Regions from separate parts of the Bacillus sp. AP8 genome, predicted to be linked through region 1. Evidence: predicted binding sites of a transcription regulator. Region 1 holds the regulator's gene; the other holds the start of a gene.
What was found. Region 1 encodes Rex, which represses fermentation and respiration genes when NADH is low (regulators of the CRP and FNR family bind a similar motif). Its sites were predicted from a motif close to TTGTGAAATATTTCACAA; they were not measured.

Region 1 (9,296 bases):
TCATGCCGCCCATTCCACCCATGCCGCCCATGTCAGGCATCATTGGTGCACCAGCGTTTTCTTGTGGCTTGTCAGCAACTACTGCTTCAGTAGTTAAGAACATAGCTGCAACTGATGCTGCATTTTGAAGTGCAGAACGAGTTACTTTGGTTGGGTCAACGATACCAGCATTGATCATGTTTACCCACTCGCCAGTAGCTGCATTGAATCCAGTTCCCACTTCTTCGCCTTTTAGACGTTCTACGATTACAGAACCTTCTAAACCAGCGTTGTGAGCGATTTGACGTACAGGCTCTTCCATTGCACGAAGTACAATGTTTACACCAGTAGCTTCGTCACCTTCAGCAACGATTTCAGCCACTTTGTTATATACGTTAAGAAGTGCAGTACCACCACCAGCAACGATACCTTCTTCAACTGCTGCACGAGTTGAGTTTAATGCGTCTTCAATGCGTAGTTTGCGTTCTTTAAGCTCAGTTTCAGTAGCAGCACCAACTTTGATTACAGCAACGCCACCAGCTAATTTAGCAAGACGCTCTTGAAGTTTTTCACGATCGAATTCAGAAGTAGTTTCTTCTAATTGAACGCGAATTTGGTTAATACGAGCATCGATATTGTTTTTATCTCCAGAACCTTCAACAATTGTTGTGTTTTCTTTTGTAACAACAACTTTTGCTGCACGTCCTAGTGACTCGATACCAGCAGATTTAAGGTCACGACCAAGTTCTTCAGTGATTACTTCTCCGCCAGTTAGTGCAGCGATATCTTCAAGCATCGCTTTACGACGGTCACCGAATCCAGGAGCTTTAACAGCCACTGCATTGAATGTTCCACGAAGTTTGTTCACTACAAGCGTTGCAAGAGCTTCCCCTTCAACATCTTCAGCAATGATTAATAAAGGTTTACCTTGTTGAACCACTTGCTCAAGAACTGGTAGGATTTCTTGAATGCTTCCCACTTTTTTGTCAGTGATTAAAATATATGGATTTTCTAAAACAGCTTCCATTTTATCAGAATCTGTTACCATGTATGGAGATGCATACCCACGATCGAATTGCATACCTTCTACAACATCTAACTCAGTTGTGAAACCTTTAGATTCTTCAATTGTAATAACTCCGTCGTTTCCAACGCGCTCCATCGCTTCAGCAATTAATTGACCTACTTCTTCATCAGCTGCAGAAATAGCCGCTACTTGTGCGATAGATTCTTTGTTTTCGATTGGCTTAGAAATAGCTTGTAATTCAGAAACAGCTTCTTTAACCGCTTTTTCAATACCTTTACGGATACCCATTGGGTTAGCGCCAGCTGTAACGTTCTTTAAGCCTTCACGAATCATCGCTTGAGCAAGAACTGTTGCAGTAGTTGTACCGTCACCAGCAATATCATTTGTTTTGCTTGCTACTTCAGCAACTAGTTTAGCTCCCATGTTTTCAAAAGCATCTTCTAATTCGATTTCTTTTGCAATTGTTACACCATCATTTGTAATAAGTGGTGAACCGAATTTTTTCTCAAGAACCACGTTACGTCCTTTAGGTCCAAGAGTAACTTTTACTGCATTTGCAAGAGCATCTACACCACGAAGCATCGAACGGCGAGCTTCTTCACTAAATTTAATATCTTTAGCCATGTTTCATTACCTCCCTAGAATATTCACGTTTATTAATAAATAAGTATAGTATTAGCCAATTACTGCTAAGATGTCTGATTCACGTAAGATTAAGTATTCAGTACCTTCATATTTCACTTCAGTACCAGCATATTTTGAGAAGATGATACGATCGCCAACAGCAACCTCTAAGGCTACTCGCTCACCGTTATCAAGTACATTTCCAGCACCTACTGCTACAATTTTACCTTCTTGAGGTTTTTCCTTTGCAGTATCTGGTAATACGATACCACTTGCAGTTTTTTCTTCTGATTGAACTAGTTCAATAATAACGCGATCACCTAATGGTTTTAACAAGAAAAACACCCTCCTCAATAACAATTCATAAAATTTTTCTATTATTAGCACTCAACTATATTGAGTGCTAACACAATTAATATAATAAATAAATTCGCACTATTTTTCAAGTATTTGTCTTTAAAAAAAATCCCTTCCCTTCAACAGATTCCAACAATATTCTTCCTAAGTGATCTAAACCTTCTACAGTATGCTACAAATTACTCTCTTTTATAATAAAATTTTGCAAAAAGAAAATTTTATAGAATTTGAAAAAAGGAATGGTTTGTAACCTTTCATCAAAAAGAAGTACAATAATAGATATGTAACTTCAAAAGGAGATAATAGTGTGAAAAAAGAATATTGGTATGTCATCATGGTGTATATTGCCATGCAATTATCCGGTATTATTGGTGCTCCTCTCTTTAAATATATTGGTCTTGCAATGGGAGCTTCTGAAAATACGATAAATATCTATGCTACTGCCTATTGGTCTATATTTAGCTTTATCGTAGCTTTAATTATTACACTGATTTTAATGAGAAAGGATTTTGGTTCAGCTAGTTGGATAAGAAATGAACCTCCTGCACCAGTGGGTATGTCCATTCTTTGGGCTATAGCGGGAATTTTTCTAGCTTTCTTCGCTCAAACTATTGCAGCAAATATAGAAAGATTAATTGGAATCGAAGTAGGCTCCGAAAATACTCAAACCCTTGTAAATGTGATTTCTTCTGTTCCATCATTTGCTATAATAACTTCTATAGTTGGACCAATACTAGAAGAATTGATATTTAGAAAAATTATTTTTGGTTCTCTTTATAAAAAAATGAATTTTATATTAGCCGCATTAATTAGTTCGATCATATTTGGTTTAGCACATCTAGAATTTGAGCATATCATTCTATACACCGCTATGGGATTCACCTTTGCATTCCTATACGTTAAAACAAAACGAATTATAGTACCGATTTTTGCTCATGTCATGATGAACACTACAGTTGTTATTGTGCAGCTAATGTTCCAAGATCAAATAGAAGATATGATGAAACAAGTCGAACAAGTGCAAAGCTTTATTGGAGGATTACTATGAGACGTCAGTCACCCTTAACTTCAGGTATCATTTACATCATACTTGGAATCATTTTTACTGCTCTGGCTATTAATTATGTATCAGCCGATGGATGGAATGTATTATCATTCCTAATAGTATTTTTAGCAACCATTGATTTCGGATCTGGAATCCGTTTAGTAATGCTACATTTCCGGTTAAAGAGAATGCAAAAAAAGAAACCTTAAATAATGGCATCTATACTCTGATTACTCATTATAAGCTTATATGATTTTATAAAACATCATATAAGCTTGAAATGAAGAAGAGGTTATCTAAAGATAAATGATATATTACCTTCAGATAACCTCTTTTCTATTCCTGTTCTTGATGCTCTAATTCGATGTCATGTATATCTTCTATTGGGTAGTGCTTTAAGAAATATACAAGCGATTGTAATTCTACCGCTAAATCAATATGATGGACACGAATAGAAAGTGGAACATTTAATCTTGCTGGTGTAAAGTTTAAGATTCCTTTTACATTAGCACCAACTAAACGATCCGTGATAGGTTGTGCTACAGGAGCTGGGACGGTTAGGATTGCAACCGTTACTCCTTCTTTTTGTAGAATCTCTTCCATTTCATCCATGTCAAAAATGGTAACGTCACCTATTTTTGTACCGATTTTTTCCTTATCAACATCAAAAGCCATTTCAATCTTCGTATTATTGTTTTTCAAAAAATTATAATGCAAAAAAGCAGTCCCTAAATTTCCTACCCCAATTAATGCGACTTTCGTTAATTCATCTTGATCAAGTGTCTTTCTAAAAAAAGATAATAAATAATTTACGTTATAACCGTAACCTTTTTTACCTAACGCTCCAAAATAAGAAAAATCTCTACGAATTGTAGCGGAATCTACTTTTACAGCTTCACTTAGTTCAGCTGATGAAACACGTTGCTTTCCTGACGAATGTAAATTTTTCAAAAAACGATAATACAAAGGTAATCTCTTTGCTGTTGCTTGAGGAATTTTTATGTTTTCCTGTGGCATAATCTGCTCCCCCCATTATAATTGCTCTTAAAGTTCAATAAATTATCTATAATAATCAGGGCTTGAATTTCTTACTATTCCTACTCGAAAATATTTAATTCAATAATTATACCTTTATCTTGTCATATGCACATAATGTAATTATTGCAAAAACAGTTGTAAACGCTTCCACAGTAATAATGTTCGAAACATTTAAAATTAATAATTGCGCAAAATATAATATAATTATGAACTTTCTATGCCTTTTTGATTTCATTAAGTATAACAGAATGGATGAATAAGTATGGATTAAGCAATCCTCTTATTAACATTCCATTTCATAGAAAGAACATCCCCTTTTTCAGGTGTAACAAAGCTTTTGTCTACCAATGGCTTTGTTACCCGTTTAACTGGTCTCTTTTATCCCAATCTTAACTTTACCAATCCAACTGATTAAGTTACTTCTCCCATCTATTACCCCCTTTACATTGATGATACACTATTTTCACAATTTTGTGCCACAGTTTGTACTGTTTTTCACAATTTATATTCCTTTAATTGCTCCAATAGTGTGTTTCGTATACACTATCAGTAAGACAACTGAGGTGAATAATATGATTGTGTTACAAGTAAATAAATTATCGAAATATTATGGAGCTGAGCAAATCCTTTCTGATATAAAGCTAGAAGTACAAAAAAGGGATCGTATAGGTCTAGTAGGAAGAAATGGTGCCGGAAAATCAACCTTGTTAAAAATCATTGCTGATCAAATGTCCTATGATGATGGAGAAATAATAAAGCCAAAGGATTTATCTTTAGGTTATCTAGCACAGAATACGGGTTTACATTCTGAGCGCTCCATTTGGGATGAAATGTTAACCGTATATACACCATTAATTCAACTTGAACAGCAATTACGATCACTAGAACATCAAATGACATTACCAGAGACGTATAACAACGATGAAAAATATCAAAAAGTTTTAAAAGACTATGATGAGCTGCAAATTTCTTTTAAAGAAAAAGGAGGATATCAATACGAAGCAGATATCCGATCTGTTTTACATGGTCTTCAATTTCAGCAGTTCGATTATGCAACCCCCATTTCTTCGTTAAGTGGCGGACAACGAACAAGATTAGCTTTAGGGAAACTATTGCTCTCACAACCAGACCTTCTCATCCTTGATGAACCTACCAATCATTTAGATATTGAAACATTAACTTGGCTAGAACAATACTTACAAAATTACAAGGGTGCAGTACTAATCGTATCCCATGACCGTTATTTTATGGATAAGGTCGTTTCTGTCATTTATGAATTATCTAGACATACGATTAAAAAGTATCATGGAAATTATAGCTATTATCTTGAACGCAAGGCAGAAGACTACCAACGAGAAATGAAGCAGTTTGAAAAACAGCAAGAGGAAATTGCTAAATTAAATGATTTTATCCAAAAAAATATCGCTAGAGCAACTACTACTAAAAGAGCTCAAAGCAGGCGCAAGCAATTAGACAGGATGGAAATAATGGACCGTCCTCAAGGTGATGAAAAATCCGCCTCTTTCTCATTTAAAGTCAATAAACCTACAGGACATATCGTCTCAACTATCTCTGATGTAAGTATCGGCTTTAATGATCAGGCCATTTCTAAACACATTAATATAGCCATAACAAAAGGCGATAGTATTGCATTAGTAGGACCAAATGGTGTTGGAAAAACAACGTTATTAAAAACTATTATTGGTCGACTTCAAGCTATTAATGGACAAATTTCCTTTGGCTCAAATATTGAAATTGGCTATTATGATCAAGAGCAAGCCAATTTATCTTCTAATAAAAAAGTATTAAATGAACTTTGGGATGAATACCCATTAACAAATGAAAAAGATATTAGAACTGTCCTTGGAAACTTCTTATTCTCTGGAGACGACGTATTAAAGCCTGTTTCTGCACTAAGTGGTGGAGAAAAAGCACGTCTTGCACTAGCTAAGCTAATGATGCAGGGAGCTAATTTCTTAATACTGGACGAGCCTACTAACCATCTAGATTTAGATAGTAAAATTATCTTAGAAAATGCATTAGTGGATTTTCCAGGAACTATTCTTTTTGTTTCACATGATCGATATTTCATTAATCGCATAGCTTCAAAAGTCATTGAATTATCCACAAATGGAAGTGAAGAATTCCTAGGAGACTACAATTACTATCTTCAAAAGAAGGAAGAACAAGCTGAGCTTGAGTTACTAGAACAAAGTACATCAGCTACTCCTACAAAGGCTAACGATGAAAAAGCAAGCTATCAGATGGATAAGGAAACAAAAAAACGTCAGCGTCAAATAAAAAGAAGAATTGAAGAAATTGAAAGTCAGATAGAGAAGCTAGAGGTAATCATTTCTCAGCAACATGAACTTCTTTGTGATCCTGATATATATCAAGATCATGAAAAAGTAGTTCAAATTAATGATGTTATTCATGAATCAAATACCGAATTAGAAAAATTAATGGAAGAATGGTCTGATTTAGAAGCTGAACAAATCTAAGATTCTCTGTTCCATCCACATATCCAGAGGTAATACTCTGGATTTTTCTTTTGTTTTCAGAATTCTGTGGATAAATAAAAATTCACAACCTCTTTTTGTGAATAAACTGAATTTTTTGTTGATAACTAATGCATTTTTTGTGGATTATGTGGAAAACTTATGAACATCCCACTATTATCGGCTTTATATTGTGGATAAAAAAGTGTATAAGTTATTAAGTCTGTGGATTTCTGATAAACTAAAAAAATGAGCTTACTGTTATCTTTGTGAAAATCCCTCAATCTATCTTTCACTTTACTTATTTTCCTATTTTTCTTGTGAACAAATAAATGAAGGAAGGTGTGCCAAACATAAAATTTTGGCACACCTTCCTCTTCTGTTATCTTTCAAGATCAAGTCCTGGATTTGCATTTAGGTCATATCCAGATCTATGTCCTTTTTCAAACATGACACTTCCAATAGCAGCAATCATTGCTGCATTATCCGTACATAAAGATAATGGTGGTATCACTAATTCAACTGAAGGAATGTTATCAAAAGTTTTTTGTAACTCTGAACGAAGCCCTTTATTGGCTGCTACACCACCAGCTAATAATACTTGTTTAACATGATATTCTTCCGCAGCCTTACGTGTTTTTTCGACTAGTACCTCAATAACACTATTTTGAAAACTGGCTGCTAAATCTGCTGGTTCAATATGCTCTCCTCGTTGCTCTGCATTATGAAGCGTATTAATTACAGCAGATTTTAAACCACTAAAGCTAAAATCATACGAACCTTCTTCTAACCAGGCTCTTGGTAATTTAACAGTTGGTTGTCCCTCATGGGCAAGACGGTCAATATGTGGCCCACCTGGATATGGTAAATGTAATGTTCTTGCTACTTTATCATAAGCTTCACCAGCTGCATCATCTCTTGTTTCACCTAATACTTTAAACTCACCATGCTCTTCCATATATACAAGTTCAGTATGACCACCTGAAACGACTAATGATAAAAGCGGAAATTTCATTTCTGTCACCAATCGGTTGGCATAAATATGACCAGCAATATGGTGTACACCTACTAAAGGAATATTATGTGCAAACGCAACTGCCTTAGCAGCGTTTACTCCAATTAGTAGGGCACCCACAAGTCCTGGACCTTCTGTCACTGCAATTGCATCAATATCCTCATAATTTAAGTTTGCTTTTTCCAAAGCTTCTTCCAACACCAAAGTCATAGACTCTACATGATGACGTGATGCTATTTCAGGTACTACGCCACCAAATCGCTTATGGCTCTCGATTTGAGAAGCGACTATATTTGCAACAATCTCATGTCCGTTTTTTACTATGGCTACAGCGGTTTCATCACAACTTGTTTCAATTCCTAATATATATTGATCCTTCACTCTATGTTCACCCACATTACAATCGCATCCTCTTGGTTATCACTATAATAATTTCTTCGAATAGCTCCTTTTTGGAAACCTAATTTGGTATAAAGAGATTGAGCTACTGTATTAGTCTCTCTTACTTCTAATGTCATTCTCTCAATATTCTGCTCTTTACACTGTTCAATCATTTTACTTAGCAATGCTTCCCCCAAACCTCTTCCACGAAATTCAGGCAAAATGGCTATATTGGTAATATGAGCTTCATCTACAACTAACCATGCTCCACAATATCCAATAATTTGTCCTTCTTCTTCTAGTACAAGATAAGTAGCAAATCGATTTTGGTTCAATTCATTATAAAAAGCTTCCCTACTCCAAGGTAAGGTAAAGCATCTCTCTTCTAATACCATAATGGCATCTAAATCTCGTTCTTCCATGAAACGAAAAGAAAGGGTTTGGCTCATATCATTCTCTCCTTTATCCCGTTTTAACTAGCGCTATGTTCATAACTTCAACATATAAAGATTAAGCGTTAGTAAAACTTGAATGACACAACTACTATCTATACAAAATACATCCAACAAACAAAGCTTCACTTTATTTGACAGAGTTATTCTTTTGTTGTTCAATCCAATTCGCTTCAGCCTCAGCAAGCCTTATATAATTAGGTACAAATTCATGGACATCTTCCGGTTCTAAACCCTTCCCAAGGAGCGCCAATACACTTGGTCTAGGAACTAACTGAGCTTCATCAGCAAAGACAGCTTGCTCACCCAGATAAGTTAATAGCGTTTCTTGATGAATGAAATAGTCTGAGCCAATGAATAGTATATCTTTATCTAATGTCCGTAATTGCTGTGCCCATTCACTACTTTGGATAATCGTATCCTCTTTAACAGCTACTAACTCTCCTTGCTTATACTCATATAAGCCTGTATAAATTTGACCTCTTCTTGCATCAAATAATGGAGAAATGTAACCATCAAAGTATTTTCCATTAGCTGCAAGAACTTTTAAACTTGATACACCTGAAATTGGGATCTTTAGTGTCCATGCTAGAGTTTTAGCTATTGTTACGCCTATACGTACTCCAGTGTAAGATCCAGGACCTTTAGCTACAACAATTTTGTCTAAATCACTAGGCTTAACATTACAATCATGCATCAACGTCTCAATAGCAGGCATAGCACGCACTGAATGATTTTTTTTAATATTTGTTATGTACTCACCAATAATCTGGTTGTCCTCTATTAAGGCTACACCTAAAGCATAATTGGATGTATCTATGGCCAGTATTTTCATGATAAAATCTCCTTACAAAATTCAACGTACTTTTCGCCTTTTGGT
Region 2 (19,375 bases), on a different contig from region 1:
AGAACCCCTCCTGATATCGTAGCTCCTGAACGAGAAAAACCTGGCCATAATGATAAACATTGAATAAGCCCTACCGAAAAGGCCTGCTTATATGTTATATCATCAACAGATTGTATAGTAGGCTTCTTTTTCGAAGATAAATCTGCCGCTATCATTAAAAAGGCACCTACAATGAGCCCGATTAAAACGGTATTTATAGAAAATAAATACTCATCAATATAATCCTCAAATAATACACCTAAGACGCCTGCTGGAATTAAACCCACTATTACATGTGTAAGCTTCAATCTATTTTTGTTTTGATTTCTGTTAGCATCTTTACGATTTAACCCTAACAGATTAATAAATCGACTTCTAAATACTACAACGACAGCTAATATAGAACCAAGCTGTATTACTACTTTAAATGTATTAGCTACATATTTCGTTAAGAAATCTACAGACTTTAGCCACATATCATCCACTAAAATCATATGACCAGTAGAAGATACAGGAGCAAACTCTGTTAATCCTTCAACCATCCCTAATATTATTGCCTTAATAAGCATAATAAAATCCATTTATAATTCCCCCGTTATATATGTACAGTTTCAAATCTACTTTTTAGCTTCTCCATCCAATAGTCACCTAATACTATAGCTTAAAGATAGAGACCATGAAATATTTAAAACAGAAAATTAATATAAATTTTACAATTATAGCGTATACAGATCCAAGCCTAGCATTTATTCTTAATACAATGTGAATTATAGAGTTTTTTTATAAATTTATCTATAACAAATAATGCATATAAGTTCTAGGATGCTCGTATTTTGATGAAATATCGCACCTCATGATTCATCAACCAACCGTTTTAATCTATGGTTTTAATTCACAGAACTAAAAAAACAACAAAGCTTTTAGAAACAAACCATAATTGAAGTCAACATTTCATGCACAAAAAAAGAATGTCTACAGAAGCATAGCTTTCGAGACATTCTTATATATAGTACTATCAAATTATTAATATGCTAAAGCAAAAAGACCTTTTATATGTGATAAGTAACGAATATTACTTGCTTCTTTCATTAATGTAGCAGGCATACCTTTAAGTGAGTTTGCATTAGCTCCAATTGAAGCAACAGCATCATTACGTCCAAGACTTGCTAATGTACCTGAGTTAATAGGTGCAAATGCTTCCATTTTGTGTCCTTCTAAATAAGCGTATACATTGTAGCCAACAAGTTCACCCATTTGCCAAGCATTTTGTGCTGTAGGTGCATATGGACGTCCACCTTCTGGAGGGAAAGCAACAGCACTATCACCCACAACAAATACATCTGGATGAGATGTAGATTGTAGGAATTCATTAACTGTAGCACGACCGCGATCTACCTCTATACCTGATTCTCCTACTAATGGGTTACCTTGTACACCACCAGTCCAAACAAATGTATTGGCAACAATTTTTTGACCATCTTTCAGGTCAATTTCATTACCTTTTACATTTGTTACAGGAAGACCAGTTAAAAATTCTACACCACGTGATGCCAAGCTTTCTGTAGCACGTTCAATTAAATGGTCTGGCAATACTGGAAGAATTTTTGGACCTGCTTCTACAAGCTTAATTTTCAAATCTGAAAAATCCACGCCGTATTTTTTCGCAATTTTCGGCATATTATCAACGATTTCACCAATTAATTCAACACCAGTTAAACCGCCACCGCCGATTAAAATTGTAGCATCTGCTTCATTACCAGTTTTCGCATATTCTGCAATACGACCTTCAATATGCTTATAGATTTTATTAGCATCATTTACTGATTTTAGTACCATGCTGTATTCTTGTAATCCTGGAATTCCGAAGTATGCCGTTACACTTCCTAATCCGACAACTAGTGCATCATATGTTAAAGTTGAACCATCAGCTAAACGAACAAGTTTATCATCCACTGAGAAAGATTCTACTTTTTCAATTTTCAAATCGATATCTTTACCTTTGAATAATTTTTCTAATGGTAAAGAAACGGCTTGTTCTTTAATTGTTCCGCCAGCAAGACGATGTAGTTCTGTAATAATTTGGTGAGTTGGGAATTGGTTAACAACTGTAACTTTCGCTTGATCTTTGTTTAGAAATTCACGAACTTTTAAAGCGGTTAAAAGTCCGCCATAACCTGCTCCTAGTACAACAATATGTTTTGACATAGTTTATCCCCCGTCCTTACTCGTTGAATGTAAAATTATTTTTGGCTGCTACGTTCTTCAGAAACTTCTAGATAAGCATTGATGAAACGGAATAACTTTTGAGCTTGTGGATCTTTGATTAATTTTAACAGACCAAAAAGCCCAATTACTTCGTTGCTCTCCGCAGCGCGGTCTTTCGCTTCGATAGCATTTGCGGCAATGTGTTTTACAGAGTCTTTAACAGGGTCGATAATATCTGTAATTGCTCCAAAAGTATCTTTCTTTAGTACATCATCTGTCATGACTAATTGCATAAATTCATAAGACTTAGTTAATGTGTTTACCATTTCAGTTAATTTAGGTAATTGTTCTACCAAAGTAGTCAAGGATTCCTGAACTTCAGGTTGTAATAGCTGATCAAGAACATCGTTTTTTCCTTGATTAGCAGACACTTTTACTTCTTGTTCAGAATTTGCTTGTGTGATAATTTCTGTCATGTCCCATTCTCCTTTACGATAAGCTTTTCGCTTATTTTTGGGAATTAAAGAGGAATTCCCATCTCCCGAATGATTCCTTAAAAAACCGCGTTTAAGAATATTGTGAAATTTTATACAAATGCAATACTAAAATAATACAATATAATGAATTTTTTTAAACAATTATGCTCTAAATATCCTACAAATTTTTAAAAAACATTACATACACATATTTTTCAAGCATTAAAGTAATTACGATTAATGGCCACTTTATTATAAATTTACCCTACTTTTTTTGAAAACAAACTCAAAAATCCGTTACAATATCACCAGTTTGCACAAGTTCATCAACACTAAGAAGAGAGTGTCTCAAAAGGCATAATTATGTTGGTTACCAGGAGCAAAAATAATGTAAATCAGCTTTTTATAAAATATAAATACACACAAAAACAAAACATATTCATAAAAAAAAGCTAGACAAAGTGTAGGGGCTGTCTCAAAAGTGATTCATAATCACTTTTGAGACAGCCCCTACTTTTGTTCACTTAAATCATCTACTATAAGCTCTGCAGCTCTTCTATAAAAATTACTCATATTAACTAGCGAAGCAAGTAATAATATCTTTTCTAAATAATCCCGATCTGACTCATCGACAGGGAAAGCTTCATTTTTTACTTCTTGCACACGTTCATGTACATCCTTTTGAAAGCTTTCTACATTCTTATTATATAAGTTTAAATAACCCTTATATAATTCATCTAATGAAAATTGCTCATCTTGCACCTTATGATTAAGCTTCTCTAAAGTATCTTTAATATCTTTTATAGATAAAGCTCCTTTAAGCTGATAAATAAGGCTAATTAATATTAAATGATCTTTGGAGTATTTTTTATTTTTGATTGGTACGAAAAGTTTCCCTTTCGCATAATTGTTAATCATTGTTTTCGTTAAGACCTTCTCCTCCTCATTTCTTTTTGTATCATTAAATTTATTCTCAAATAATTGAATGACCTGATCCATATATAAATCAATTTCTGGCATATCTTCTAAAGATATATTTTTATCTAAATGTAGTTGTTCAAGATATTCATTTATTCTATCCATGTACATGACCTCAATTTTCAATGTTTAGCTTAATATTATCGTATTCTATCTTTCAAGTAAATGTTGACTACATAACATAATACGTATATCATTATATGTAGTTATTAAAACTACATGATGTTATAAAGGGGTTATTAATATGAATCAATATATACGAGAACCTATAAATGGATTGACACATTTAGCTGGAGCCTTGTTGGCATTCATTGGATTGCTAGCAATGGTTATTAAAGCATCAAGCTCCGGAGCTTCTTCTCTACAAATTGCAGCTGTAATCATTTTTGGTGTAAGTATGATACTTTTATATTCTGCATCTGCTACCTATCATATGGTTATCGCAAAGGAACGTGTAATCGGTTTTCTCAGAAGAATTGATCATTCGATGATCTTTGTATTAATTGCTGGATCATATACTCCCTTTTGTTTGATTAGCTTAAATGGGGTTACCGGTTGGACAATCTTTATTATTATCTCCTTAATTGCGATAAGTGGAGTATTATTCAAATTAGTTTGGTTTAAATGTCCAAGATGGTTATCTACTGCTCTTTATATTTTTATGGGATGGATTATTATTTTCGCAGCATCACCACTAGCAAAAGCCTTAAGTGTAACAGGTTTGTTTCTGTTAATATTTGGGGGGATATTGTATACTATTGGTGGCATTATATACGCTGTTAAGCCGAAATTTCTAGAAATGAAACATTTTGGTTTTCATGAAATATTTCATATTTTTATCCTCTTAGGAAGCTTAGCTCATTTCTTAAGTGTTTATCTTTATGTACTATAAAGAATAATAAATTTCTTATTGATCACATACAAAAAAGGGGCCTCTCAAAAGTGATTTTTTGAGGGGAAGGCCGAACTAACAAGGTGTAGTCAGAAAATAAAGTTTGAATTTATGCCTTTCGCTCCATCCAGCGATTATAAACTATCAAAATTAAAAAAACTTAAACCAGTCTTTTCTAATATGTCAAAGCTTGAGGAGTGCGTAAGGACATTTTTATCTAGATTATGAAAACAAAGATATAGTCAAGAAATAAAGAGTAACAAAAAAAACAGTGAATACCAAAGCATATCTATAAGACTATTAATGATAGTGAAAATTCCGCTTTTGAATGATTACGAAGTGGAAATTTTCACATTCACACAAATTTAAAATATTTTTAAAAAAACAAAAAAATTATGCATTACAATTACAATGGTAGATTCCATTCATTTTTACATACGTTACAAGGGATTAAAAAAATTTTTCACGACTATATAAGGGAGCATTTTTATAGAGTGGAGAGTTGAAAATCATGATTCATTTTGTGCAAAAAAGTTTAAAAAGATCCATATTAGCAGTCATTTTATTAATTATTTTTATTATGTTCATCGGTAACTTAAGCTTTCTATATAATACTATTGTTGGCTCTGTTTTAGATACTATTCAGGAAAACGGAGAACATGATGCTGAACGTATTGCTTCTGAAATTGACGCTGAACAATACGAAAAGTTCTTAAAAAATCCAAATGGAAAGGAATATAAAGCACTCGTAGAGCAACTTAATAATGTTCGTAAAAACAATGGATTTTTATATGTATATACGCTATCAGCTGATAATAATGAACAACTTACTATAATGGTAGATGGTCAAGATAATCCTAGTCCAGTTGGTTCACCTACAACTGGAACTAAATTTAAGGATACTGAAGATGCTTTTAACGGAAAAACAAGTAGTAGTGAAGTTACGGAAGATGAAGAGTATGGAGAATATATTTCAACTTTTGCTCCAATCAAAAATAGCAATGGTACTGTCATTGGGGTAGTAGGGATTGATCAGGACGCGCACGCATTAGAAGAAATAAAAACACTAGTCCTAAAGGAAGAATTACCGATTGTAATTATTTCTGTGGTTGTTCTATCTATTATCATTTCAGTGGCTGTTTTCTGGTATCTGACAAAGAGATTGAATCCTCTTAATCACTTAATGAGCGCTACAAAATACATAACAAATGGAGAAATATCTAAAGCATGTGGAGTAATGGAACAGAATAATGTGAAAGACAAAAATGAGATTGGAAAGCTATATGAAGCCACTAAGAATATGGCTGAAACTATTGAATCATTAATAGGGAAAATGCGTGACATATCCGTTTCCCTTCATGCAAAGGGTACGTATTTAAAAGAATCTACAAGTGAATTAAGTGAAGGTGCTGATCAAGTTTCAACTACAATGACTGAGATGGCTTCAGCTGCTGAATCTGAAGCACAACTTGCTTCAGACTTAAACGAATTGATGTTGGACTTTACGAGCTTATATCAACAGACAGCCGAACAAGGGAATACCATTGTAGATTCAACACAAAAATTATTAAATGATAGTCACACTGGTACTAAATTAATGAACGAATCGAAAGAACAAATGGAGGAAATCTATCAAGTTATCACTAAAGCGGTAGAAGAGGTCAAAATGTTAAATGAGGAAAATAAGAAAGTAGCATCGCTTGTAACGATTATTAGTGACATTGCTGACCAAACCAACCTATTGTCTTTAAATGCTTCTATTGAAGCAGCTAGAGCGGGGGAGCATGGTAAAGGTTTTGCGGTTGTTGCTGGTGAAGTGGGGAAATTATCTCAAGAAGTATCTTCCTCAGTTAAGGATATTCATTCGATTGTAACGACTGCTACAGACAATTCATTAAAAATGGTTGATATTTTAAAGTTTGGTTTAGAAAAAGTATCAAATGGTAGAACGAATTTACATAAAACAGGTGAAACATTTGAGCATATTTCTTCATCACTATCTCATATGAATGAGTTAGCAATAGATATGAGAACACAATTAGCATTGGTAACGGAAAAGGAATCAGATATTAATCAATCCATTATGGAACTAGCATCTATTTCAGAGGAAAATGCAGCAAGTATTGAACAGGTATCCGCTTCTGGACAGGAAATTAACGCTTCTGTTCAATCATTGAGCCATCTTGTAAATGAGTTAAGTACAACAGCAAGTGAATTAAATGAGGTCAGCAATCAATTTAAAACAGAAGAATCTTAATTGATATATCTAAAAAGCGGTATCTTCTTGTTAAAAGGGATACCGCTTTAATCACTTTTGAGAGGTCCCAACGCCTTATCAGCTTTTTTTGAAAATATATAATGTTTTTATGTGTACTTTAATTTTCTAAAAAGCTGATGTTACTGAGTAAGCTCTCTTTATTTTAGCTCTTCTAAGATTGTATATAACTCTTCCAAATGTTTAATTTCATAAGTTGGAATAACTTCATTTCGTTCCTTATTATGACGATTAATCCAAACGGACTTCATGCCAGCACGTGATGCCCCTAAAATATCTGTCATCAAATTATCCCCAACCATAATTGCTTCATCTTTGCTAACATTCATTAAATTAAGTGCATGTTCAAAAATACTAACGTCTGGCTTTCCTTTTCCAAATGCTCCTGAAATAACTATTTGATCGAAATATGGACCAATTTCAGGCGTAATTTCAAGCTTAGTATTTTGTAATTCTGGAGAACCATTTGTTAATAATAACAATGCATACTTTTCTTTCAATTTATCTAAAACCTGGAATGTTTCTTCATAAACAAAGGGATGAAGTTTTCTTTCAAGAGGAAATCTTTCAGCTAGTTCTTCACCAAATTCCTGATCATCAATTCCTAGTTTTTTTAATCCATTTATCCAAGCATCTTTTCGATACCCTGGAACAATCTCTTTCATTTTATTAAACTCTAATCCTTCATCTCCAAAATTCCCCCATAAACCTTCAAAAGGATTAATTCCTATCATTTTTGTAAAATCATATGTTTCATATGCAGAATAAAGAGCTTGTGCTGCTTCACGTACAGCCTCCTCTAATTCACTTGCATCTACATCATATTTCTCCGAAGCATACTCACAAGTGGCTCGAAAAGCCTCACTTATACTCTTATGATCCCAAAGTAACGTATCATCTAAATCAAAAAAAACAGCTTTAATCACATCATCCAACTCCCATTTTTGTCGATAATATTATCATACACACAATAGTTTTTAGTGGAAAGGAAGAAATGACAGATCATTCAATAAATATCTAATTCTTAATCTATTCAAAAAAATAAAAATTCAATGAAAAGGAAGATAATGAATCCCTTCTAACATCCTAAAAAGATTCTGAAGGATGATTACATCTAAACTTTCTACACTACTTGTTACTTGAAAACAACCTAAAATAATTCTTAAAATTACCACTAGTGAATACTTAGTAGATTAGCATGTTTATGCTAAAATCATATTAAACACAATAAAAAAACAGGTATTTTTATTACATTCACCCTTTACTAGAAATAACTAAGACAGTATTTGCAAATGACAAAGAAGATTACACAGATCACAATTCTGTTCAAATAATGGATTATGATTTATCGCAATGTGGAGGTCATATAATTAATGAAAAATATTTTTTTCTATCAAACAGACATTGGGAAAATAGGAATTGAGGAAAACGGAACAGCTATTACTCGTGTCTATTTTCAAGATGAAGAAATTCCTCAAGATGTGACCATAGTTGAAACTGAATTATTAAAAGAAGCAGGAAGACAATTACACAACTATTTTTCTGGAAAACAAACAAACTTTACATTACCTCTATCTCCAAATGGTACAGAATTTATGAAAAATGTTTGGAATAGTCTTTATACGATACCTTATGGAGAAACGCGAAGTTACAAACAAATAGCCGAAAGTATCAATAACCCTAAGGCTATGAGAGCAGTCGGAATGGCCAATAACCGAAATCCAATTCCTATTTTTATCCCTTGTCATCGAGTGATTGGAGCAAACGGTAAACTTGTTGGCTATGGTGGTGGCTTGCATATTAAAGAGTACCTATTAAAGATAGAAAGTAAATAAGACAAGATACTATTATTTTCGTATAGAAGGTGCATACCTATGAATACTGAGCAAAGAATTATTGAAGAAGGAAAAAAACTAATCGAAATATATGGATTTCGTAAATTTACTATGGATGAATTAGCCCAAAATTTACGAATCAGTAAACGAACAATCTATTTACACTACAAAAATAAAAATGAATTAATTAGCTCTATATGTGATTCAATCATTGCTACTGATTTAGAAGAGATGAAAACAATCATCAACCAAAAAGACGATTATGTAGAAAAATTACGTGCTGTATTTTTTCTATATAACATTAAAATGTTAAGAAAAAAATATCTTAATGAATTAAGAAAATTTTTCCCACATGATTGGGAAAAATTTAGAGCATTCAGTGAGAATCGAAGAGACTATGTTAGACAAATTTACAGAGAAGGAGTAGAAAAAGGAATATTTATCAAAAAATGTCCACAGATTCCTGGTACTCCTACCACAATAAATGAAGATCAAACAGTAGAACTATTAATTTTCATATTAACCTCCGTGATTAATCAGGCTTTTGAAACAGAAATGACAGATTATGAGTTTGATGTAAATACCATGCTCATTTACTCTTTTGAAATGCTTATTCAAATGTTTATTGTCAATTAACCAAAATGATACAGTTAAAATAAGGACGTTACAAAAGTAATTAAATATCACTTTTGTAACGTCCTACGCTTTTAAGATACCCTTCTTAAGCAATCTAAAAAGCTAACCACAATAAGTAATTTCTTCATACTCATTTGCAGTTAGCTCTTATTTTGCTTAAAAGTATCTATTGAATTTTGATTAAATTGTTCATTCTATATGGTCTCCCATACCCAAACCAAGTTTAATACGAATGGTATTTCACCTTCAAAATCCTTAGTTATTTCTATTCGTTAAATATCTATCACAATGACTATCAAGCTTTAGTGTTGGTAGCAAACTCAACATTCTCAGCATATTTTGGTTTAAGTCTAACAGCTAGGAAATACAAGCAGAAACTTACAACAGAAAGTACAATTAATACATTTAAAACTAAGAAATAAGAATGATTGATACCATATACGATACCACCGAAGACTGCAGATAATGCTGTTCCCAATGATGAGAATGTAGAAACAATACCAAAGATTGGACCAAAATCTTTTTCACCAAAAATGTATGGTGTAATATAAGAAGGTGCAATAGTTAATGCTGTCGCTCCAAATCCAGTAAAGGTAGCATATAAGATACCAGAAAGCATTGCATCAGCATTTTTCAAGAATACGAAACTTAAGATATTACAAACACCCAGTGCAATAATCATAATATCAATTTTTAGATTATCAAATAGTTTACCAACAACAAGTTTTCCAACAATTACCATCGCTGAACCTAGAGACATTAAGAAAGCTGCTTTAGACACTGGAGCACCAATATCTGTTAAGAAAGGAGCTAAGTTAATAATCATTGTATTTGCTACAATACCTGTTACGATAATGGCTAAACATAAAATCCAAAATGATAGTGTTTTAATAGCATCTTTTTGGCTTACACCAGTTAATACTCTTTCTTTATTTTGTGTAGGTGATTCTCCAAGTGGAGTTAGACCAATATCAGAAGGACGAAATCTAACTACAAATAATGTAAGAGGAACAACCGTAATAAGAATTACAAATCCTATAATAAGATAAGTTGTTCTCCAGCCAAATGACTCAATTAAATATGAAACAATCGGAGTAAGAATAATTCCCCCTACACCACTACCTGACAAAGCAATCCCTAATGCTAATCCACGTTTTTCATTAAACCAGTTTGCAATTAAAACAGATGAAGGAACAATACATCCTGCTAACAGGGCAATCCCTTGTAATACCGATAAAGCGTAAATCACCCAAATGTTTGTTGCAAAAGAGAAACCGATATAAGATCCGGCTCCAAGAATCGTACAAACTGTCATAAATACTCTTATATTCACTCTTTTAAGCAGGTTCCCAGCAATTGGAGCTACAACCATACCAACCAATGTTACAATTGTGAAATAATATGAAAATTGCGATCTTTCGATACCTAGATCTTTCGAAACTGGATCGGTAAAAAATGAGATAAGATTAACAACTGGTGCGAATAGAAACGTCATAGACATAAATGCGGTTAATACAATCCACCAACCATAAAATATTTTACTATTTTTAGCCATTTTTTTAGCACCTTCCTTATTTTCTATATAAATCGAATAATTTCATTCATCTATAAGCGATAAAAAGTTCTGGTTATACGTTACATGAAATTCATCTCTCCTATTCTTTTAATCAGAATAAGAGAGATAGCCATTCTTGAGCACTATATTTCTACTTCTTTCCTAATATATCTAAGATTAACTGAACTTCAACCTTTGTCCCATTAAACATAGCTTCTTCCATTACTTTGAATTTAGGATGGTGGTTCATATAACCACACCCTTGTTCTTCTGTGCCTCCGCCAAGCCATAAGAAGCAAGCAGGAATCACCTTAGCGTAAGCGGAAAAATCTTCACTTGCCATTAACATTGGAGAATCATAAACCAGTTCTTCTCCTAACACACGAATAGCCGATTCTTTTGCTTTTGCAGCTAACTCAGGTGTGTTGTACAGTGCAGAATAGCCACGAATGTAATCCAATTCGTATGTTGCTCCATGTGAAGCGGTCACATTTTCAATAATTTTTTTCACTCGACTTTCCATTAAATCTCGTACTTCATCATGTAATGATCGAATAGAACAACTTAATGTTGCAGTATCAGCAATAATATTTGGTGCTTGTCCACTATGAAATTCACCAATGCTTAACACTGCCATTTCACTTGGTTTTACACTTCTAGATACAACAGTTTGTAACGCCATTACAATTTCGCTACCTACTACAATCGGATCAATAGATAATTCTGGTGTAGAAGCATGTGATCCTTTACCTTGGATTTTTAAGAAGAATCCATCAGCTGCTGTAGTAGCATATCCGGATGTAACTCCAAGTGAGCCCTCTTTCAATCTAGGTAAAATATGAATTCCGTAAATTTCATCTACGCCTTCAAGTACACCTGCATCTACAAGTTGTTGTGCACCACCTGGTGTTAACTCCTCCGCATGTTGAAAGATGAATTTAACCGTTCCAGCAATTTCATCTTTCATATTGGAAAGAACTGAGGCAGTACCTAGTAACATCGCTGTATGTGTATCATGACCACAAGTATGTGCAATATTATCATTTATTGATTTAAATTCCACATTAGATTCCTCTTGCATCGGCAGTGCATCAATGTCAGCGCGAAGAGCAATTATCTTTCCTTCTCCAGCACCCCCAGCTAATGTTGCTACAACGCTTGTTTCTGTCGGTCTAGTAATCTCCAAATTTGGAAAAGTAGACAGAGTATCATAAATATATTGTGCTGTTTTATATTCTTTAAAAGATAATTCAGGGTTTTGATGTATATGTCTTCTCCACTCTACAATTTTTTCAGTTGGTATTTGATTAATCCATTCCATGAAACTCAAACTCCTTTCAAATAAATGAACACAAAGGTATCTTTGTTACAAACTTCACATATTCATTTTTAAGAAATATCAAAATATTTTTTACAGTATTATTATTGCGAATTTTTGAAGTGTTATAAAATTCATTAAATCCTTTCTTCACTTAAAATAATAACACGAACACTAGAAAACTTTAAAAAGTTTTCTAGTGTTCGTGTTGTGACAAAAAAATTAGATACATATAATATTTTTAGATAATTTATATGTTTTTATTTGACTTTTATTATTCACTTATTTATCACTCCTTCTTGTTGGAAATAACTAGAAACACCATGTATGATTTGAAAATGATATAAAAACACAAAAAACCAAACGATGATTCATCATTTGGTTTTTTGTGAAATTATTATCCTTTATATAATAATTATTTTATTTAAGAAACTTTCTTTAACTTCTGTGTTTTTAGCTTAGGTTTGGAGTAAGAAACAAAATATGCTAATCCTACGAATACCGCTCCTCCAATTACATTACCTATGAATGTCGGAATAATATTTTGAATAAAATCTCCCCATGATAACGCATTCGCAAAAATAGCTGCTGGTATAACGAACATATTAGCAACAACGTGTTGAAAACCAATTGCAACAAAAGCCATAATTGGAAACCAAATTCCAAAAATTTTCCCCACCACATCATTTGCTGCGAAAGCAATCCAAATGGCCAAACAAACTAACCAATTGCAGCCAATGGCAGAAATAATCGTTTGAAAAAAAGAATCATTTACTTTTGCTTGTGCAATAGCAATTGTTTTATCCATAAATGGTCCTGTTTCAGTTAACCCAACTACATGTCCAAAAAAATAAGCAACAAATAGAGCCCCTATTAAATTCGCTAATGTAATCCAAAACCAATTATTTAATAATTCTTTTATCGTCACTTTTTTCGAGAAAAAAGCCATAGCTACAGTCATAATATTACCTGTTATTAATTCTCCTCCGGCAATCACAATAAGAATAAGACCTAATGGAAAGACTGCTGCACCTAAAAATGATGATAAACTGCCCCATTCCACTGGCAAATTTCCAATAACTCGGATATCAAGTAGGAAACCTAATGAAATGAAAGCTCCTCCTAAAAATCCAAGAATTAGCATAATTGATAATGGTAGCTTTGCCTTTTGCACCCCTGCATTAATACTCATTTCAGCAATTTCTTGTGGCTTGTTGAATCCCATCAAACCTCTCCCCCTTTTAACTCTCCCATATATTAAGAAAAGCACAAGCGCTTTTGGAAGCCTCGGTCAGCATAAGTAGTTCTAAAAAAGGCACTCTTTTACTCCTAAACGGATTGACTTATGGCCTTGCGAAACTGAAACTAAGCGCTGGAGCTAAACACCCAACTACTTGTAAAAACATAATTTTTATCCAATAAAAAAGGCAACATTAAAAAGCCTATTAAACAATAGGAATTTTTAACGTTGCCTAACTTTACTGCATATCATTTACAATAAAATCAATCTTCATTAAGTAAGAATATAAAATAAAAAATTTGCAGACCTTGCAAATTTTTCATAATTCTTTTCAGAACATAAATATGATATCAAAAAAAGTAAAAAAATGTCCATACTTTTTTTATTTTATGTCTTTCATTTTAAGTTTATATATGTTAATTACATTTCGTTATCTAATAAGATTCTTTCTGGATGCGTGTATATGTTTAATGACTGATTACGAATAAATCCAACAGTTGTAATTCCTAATTCTTCTGCTGATTGTAAGGCGAATTCAGTTGGAGCAGATTTAGACAGAATAATTTCACATCCAATTTTCGCTACTTTTAATAGAATTTCTGATGAAATTCGCCCACTAAAGACGATTATTTTTCCCTCCATAGATAAACCTTGTTTTATACAATGTCCGTATATTTTATCTAGGGCATTGTGCCTTCCTATATCCATTCGGCTAATAATTATTCCGTCTTCATCACAAAGTGCTGCATTATGTACTCCACCTGTACTTTGAAAAATAGCTGCTGATTTCTGTAATGTATCCATTAATCGAAAACAATCATTAGCAGTAATCTTAATTTTTATATCCTTCATTTCTTTAACTGTTAAGGCATCATTAGCGAATACGAAGCCTTGTCTACTCATACCACAACATGAAGTAATATACCTTTTATTCTGGAGTTTAAGGTGAAATGGATTTAACTTGTCCGTTTTTACATGGACAATACCAGCCTTATCTTGTACCCAAATATCCCTTATTTCTTCGTACTTTCGAATAATTCCTTCCGATGTTAAATATCCGATTACCATTTCTTCAATATACTCAGGTGTACAAACCATTGTAACGAATTCCTCACCATTAATCTTAACTGTTACTGGATATTCTGTTACGACTAAATCATTTATTTTATCAGCGCAACCGTTTGAGACACGAATAACTTCTCTTCTCATAGTGACCGCTTTCATCATTCCATCCCTCCCCCTATTCAAATACTAAAAGTCTTATAATCAGTAAACACTCACACTGGCCTTAAAACCCCTTTTTCCATAAAGAAATCTTCAATCACCCTTTTTTATCTATAGGCTTATCGAATATAAACACTGAAACAGCCATATTCTCCTCAACCTTAATATCCGAAAATAAATGCAGAAGCTTTGCGCCTACTAGATCCTCCATCCCATCTGGAGGACTAACAGCATACAAATCCTGGATCATTTTTGTTCGAGCAGCATGAATCATTTCCTTACCATCTGCTGTTTGACAAATAAATATTTCTGTTGGTGTTAAATTACCATACAATGTTGAAACTGCCATATTTTCAATAAAAACTGTATGAATTCTTTCTGGTCCTTTTCCAAACAAATCTTTACGAAGTTTACGTATAATATCATTAAACTCATGAACTACCTTTGACATAGACTAATCTCCCCCAAATGAAAATCTACTTCTTTGAATTCAACATTGTTCAGCATAAATTATCGTTTTAAAAAAGAAAAGCATATGGCTCAAAAATGATTATAAGCATATTATTGTATTTTTCAAAATTATAGGTATAATAATGTTATAAATGATGGATACATAATATATTTATGTTGTGTTTCTATTTTTTATTTGATATTTATATGGTTTGGATTGGTATTCTAGCAAGGTTTGTTATTAAACTATTCCACCATGAATTACACTTTACTAATCTAGAGAAAGTGTAATCATGGTGGTTTTTTTATTGTTTTTTTTACTAAGATAGAAGTCACTCGTTCAACTTGGGGTTATCGTTTTTTAATAAATGAACTCTTTTGCCATTCGGACAGATTCTCTACATGTAGCAACACCTGATGCTTGAACTAAAAGTAATCCAGGTCAAAAAATAGAATGTTTCCGCATACTTTGTTGCCTATAAAAACAAGAATCTTTTAGAAAACAGCCAAAAAAATATTATGAATCTCTAAATACATGAAAAATCATTTCATACGATTTAAAGGGGGAAAAACGATGAAGGATTCGAGTATTAAGGTACGTATTAATAATCAGGAGTACCTTGCAAATGCTGGATCAACTGTTTTAGAAGTTATTAATCAATATGAAATACCTCATCCTCAAATTTGTTATGTACCTGAAGTAGACCCGATTCAAACCTGTGACACTTGTATTGTTGAAGTGAATGGAAAGCTTATGCGTTCTTGTTCAACAGTTGCCGAAAATGGTATGGATATTCAATTGAACTCCAACCAAGCGAAGAGTGCTAGAACAGAAGCAATGGATCGGATTCTCGAAAATCATCTCCTATACTGCACAGTTTGTGACAATAACAACGGAAATTGTAAACTTCATAATACGGCAGAACTAATGGAAATTGAACACCAAAAATACCCTTATACACCTAAAGTAAGTGTTGATCAAGTAGATATGAGCCATCCTTTTTACCGTTATGATCCAAATCAATGTATAGCTTGCGGGCAATGTGTAGAAGTATGTCAAAGTCTTCAAGTGAATGAAACGCTTTCTATTGATTGGGAAGCTGAAAGACCGAGAGTACTTTGGGATAAAGGATCATCGATAAACGACTCTTCTTGTGTTAGCTGTGGGCAATGTGTGACGATTTGTCCATGTAATGCACTAATGGAAAAATCGATGCTTGGCGAAGCTGGTTTCATGACTGGGTTAGAAGATGATATTTTAACACCAATGATTGATATCGTTAAAAAAGTAGAAACGAATTATAGTAGCATCTTTGCTGTATCAGAAGTAGAAGCGGCAATGCGCGATAAACGGACGAAAAAAACAAAAACAGTTTGTACATTTTGTGGTGTAGGCTGTTCTTTTGAAGTTTGGACAAAAGATCGAAAAATCCTTAAAGTCCAACCATCTCATGATGCTCCTGTCAATGCTATATCTACTTGTGTTAAAGGAAAATTCGGATGGGACTTTGTAAATTCTGAGGAAAGAATAACAAAACCTCTCATTCGTAAAAATGGTCAATTTGTTGAAGCTAGTTGGTCAGAGGCTCTTGATTTGGTTTCAAGCAAATTAGGCGGTATTAAAGAACAGTACGGAAAAGGTTCTGTTGGTTTCATCTCATCTTCTAAAATTACAAATGAAGAAAACTATGTGTTCCAAAAACTCGCAAGACAAATTTTCAAAACAAATAACGTTGATAACTGCTCTCGTTATTGTCAATCTCCTGCGACAGATGGTTTGTTCCGTACAGTTGGTATGGGTGGTGACGCTGGAACAATAAAAGATATCGCTCAAGCAGGGCTCGTAATCATCGTTGGAGCAAATCCAGCAGAAGGGCACCCTGTATTAGCTACACGTGTCAAACGTGCTCATAAACTACATGGCCAAAAGCTGATCGTTGCGGATCTTCGTAAGAATGAAATGGCTGAGCGCTCAGATATTTTTATTAGTCCAAAGCAAGGAACAGACCAAGTATGGTTAATGGCTGTAACAAAATATATCTTTGATCAAGGTTGGCAGGATCAAAAGTTCATTGATGAAAATGTTAATTTCTTAGATGAATATAAGAAATTATTAACAAAATATACATTAGATTATGCTGAGAAAATTACAGGTATATCTAAGCAAACTCTCATACGAATTGCCGAAATAATTCGTGACGCTGATGGTACTTGTGTTCTTTGGGGAATGGGCGTTACACAAAACACTGGTGGTTCCGAGACATCTGCTGCCATTTCTAACCTATTACTTGCTACAGGGAACTATCGTAGACCAGGGGCAGGTGCATATCCTCTTCGCGGTCATAATAACGTACAAGGTGCATGTGATATGGGAACTCTTCCGGGGTGGTTACCAGGATATCAACATATTACTGATGATGTAGCTCGTGCAAAATTCGAAAAGGCCTACAATGTAAAAATTGATAGTAAACCAGGTTTAGATAATATTCAAATGCTTGATTCCATTGATAAAGGCGCTATGAAAGCGATGTATGTTATGGGTGAAGATATGGCTCTTGTTGATAGCAATGCGAATCATGTGCATGATGTTCTATCGAAGCTAGAATTCTTAGTTGTTCAAGATATTTTCTTCTCAAGAACGGCACAATATGCTGATGTTATATTACCTGCTTCACCATCACTTGAAAAAGAAGGAACATTTACGAATACAGAACGTCGAGTACAAAGACTTTACCAAGCACTTCCTACTCTAGGTGATTCAAAACCTGATTGGTGGATCATTCAAGAAGTAGCCAAACGCTTTGGAGCAGATTGGAATTATACAAGTCCTAGCGAAATTTTTGCAGAAATGGCTAGTTTGTCACCACTATTTAGCAAAGCAAATTATGAAGTTCTTGAAGGCTGGAATAGTTTCCTTTGGGGTAGCTTAGATGGAGAAAGTACACCGCTTCTTTATGTGAATGGCTTCAATTTTCCTGACAAAAAAGCTCGCTTTGCAGTAGCTGATTGGATTGAACCGGCGTATTTCCCAGAAGAGTACGATTTGCATATCAACAATGGACGTATGCTCGAACATTTCCATGAAGGTAACATGACAAATAAATCATCTGGTCTTCAATCAAAAGTTCCTAATATTTTTGTTGAGGTTTCTCCTCAATTAGCTAAAGATCGTAATCTTTGTGACGGTGGGCTTGTACGTCTAGTGTCTCCTTACGGTGCTGTAAAGCTGAACGTTTTAATTACAGATCGTGTAAAAGGGAACGAACTTTATTTACCAATGAACTCAGTAGACAAAGATTCAGCTATTAATTTCTTGACTGGACCTGCTTATGATACTCGAACACATACGCCAGCTTATAAACAAACGAAGGTTCGAATGGAAGTCATAAATACATGTGGAGATAATCCACTACCAGTTACAAATCCACGTAATAAGAAACGTTATCCTCAAAATGGTGTTGAGGTACAGCGTAAATGGAATCGTCCAGGTTACGAACATCTTACAAATCATTAAGATATGTAAGATGAAAGGTGATCATTTTATAAAGATTGATTTTTGTAACATTGATCCTCATTCGAAGAAAAAAGGCACTTCTAAGAGTCTATTACTTCGAATGAGTTACATTAAATATGCCGAAAGATCAGTCCACATATAAATGAAGCAATTTGTTAATTGGTTATTCACTATGACCACATTCTACGGATTGAATAGTAATATATCTTATTAAATAAGGAGATGAAATAAATGGCGGCTCCTATAACAAATATTCAACGGTATGAACCAACCGAAGCAGAGATTAAACAACAAAAGATTGAAGAATTGACTAAGCTCTTATCTAACAATGAAGAAGCCATTAATCATATTTTTGAAATAATCGGTGAGCTTAATGATATGGGCGTGCTAGAAGCAGCTACTACTATGCTTCAAGCAAAAGAGCAAATTACGAAAATTGCACTCCAGCAGGTTTCAAAAGATCCAGTAACAAATTTAATGAACACTATTACTGGAGCAACTGGGGCTTTAATGAAAGCTGACTCAGAAAAAACAACAAAACTAGTGAATAGTGCTGTAGCAGGAATTGATGAAGGAACTAAATTCCTTGAAACAGATAAAAAGATTACCGTTATGAATCTTTTAAAAACGTTAAATGATCCAGATATTAATCGTTCTATTGGCTTTACCCTTGCCTTCCTAAAAGGAATGGGTAAAGAACTAAATAAGAAGTAAGAAAGACCATCTCAAAAGTAATATTGAACTACTTTGAAACTCCTTATGCTTTATATGACATCATCTATTTAACATATGTTATCT

Region 2: BN349_RS21035 (DUF1641 domain-containing protein) is a predicted target of Rex. The motif match lies at 2,761-2,778, and genes of this name have one in related genera.

What each region holds. Positions count from the first base shown of each region.
Region 1 covers NZ_CAPG01000092.1:1,172-10,467, reverse strand. Annotated here, with positions in the region: gene groL (chaperonin GroEL) at 1-1,630, opposite strand, end outside; gene groES (co-chaperone GroES) at 1,682-1,966, opposite strand; gene BN349_RS21780 (CPBP family intramembrane glutamic endopeptidase) at 2,295-3,035, shown strand; gene BN349_RS21775 (YdiK family protein) at 3,032-3,241, shown strand; gene BN349_RS21770 (redox-sensing transcriptional repressor Rex) at 3,369-4,049, opposite strand; gene BN349_RS21765 (ABC-F family ATP-binding cassette domain-containing protein) at 4,643-6,571, shown strand; gene tsaD (tRNA (adenosine(37)-N6)-threonylcarbamoyltransferase complex transferase subunit TsaD) at 6,951-7,964, opposite strand; gene rimI (ribosomal protein S18-alanine N-acetyltransferase) at 7,961-8,413, opposite strand; gene tsaB (tRNA (adenosine(37)-N6)-threonylcarbamoyltransferase complex dimerization subunit type 1 TsaB) at 8,547-9,251, opposite strand; gene tsaE (tRNA (adenosine(37)-N6)-threonylcarbamoyltransferase complex ATPase subunit type 1 TsaE) at 9,248-9,296, opposite strand, start outside.
Region 2 covers NZ_CAPG01000090.1:287-19,661, forward strand. Annotated here, with positions in the region: gene BN349_RS21025 (undecaprenyl-diphosphate phosphatase) at 1-560, opposite strand, end outside; gene BN349_RS21030 (NAD(P)/FAD-dependent oxidoreductase) at 1,003-2,184, opposite strand; gene BN349_RS21035 (DUF1641 domain-containing protein) at 2,220-2,660, opposite strand; gene BN349_RS21040 (DUF1836 domain-containing protein) at 3,171-3,743, opposite strand; gene trhA (PAQR family membrane homeostasis protein TrhA) at 3,883-4,530, shown strand; gene BN349_RS21050 (methyl-accepting chemotaxis protein) at 5,042-6,787, shown strand; gene BN349_RS21055 (HAD family hydrolase) at 6,946-7,731, opposite strand; gene BN349_RS21060 (methylated-DNA--[protein]-cysteine S-methyltransferase) at 8,179-8,640, shown strand; gene BN349_RS21065 (TetR/AcrR family transcriptional regulator) at 8,680-9,276, shown strand; gene BN349_RS21070 (MFS transporter) at 9,572-10,831, opposite strand; gene BN349_RS21075 (amidohydrolase) at 10,983-12,152, opposite strand; gene BN349_RS21080 (formate/nitrite transporter family protein) at 12,574-13,374, opposite strand; gene fdhD (formate dehydrogenase accessory sulfurtransferase FdhD) at 13,810-14,613, opposite strand; gene BN349_RS21090 (DUF2294 domain-containing protein) at 14,711-15,064, opposite strand; gene fdhF (formate dehydrogenase subunit alpha) at 15,638-18,577, shown strand; gene BN349_RS21100 (DUF1641 domain-containing protein) at 18,809-19,291, shown strand.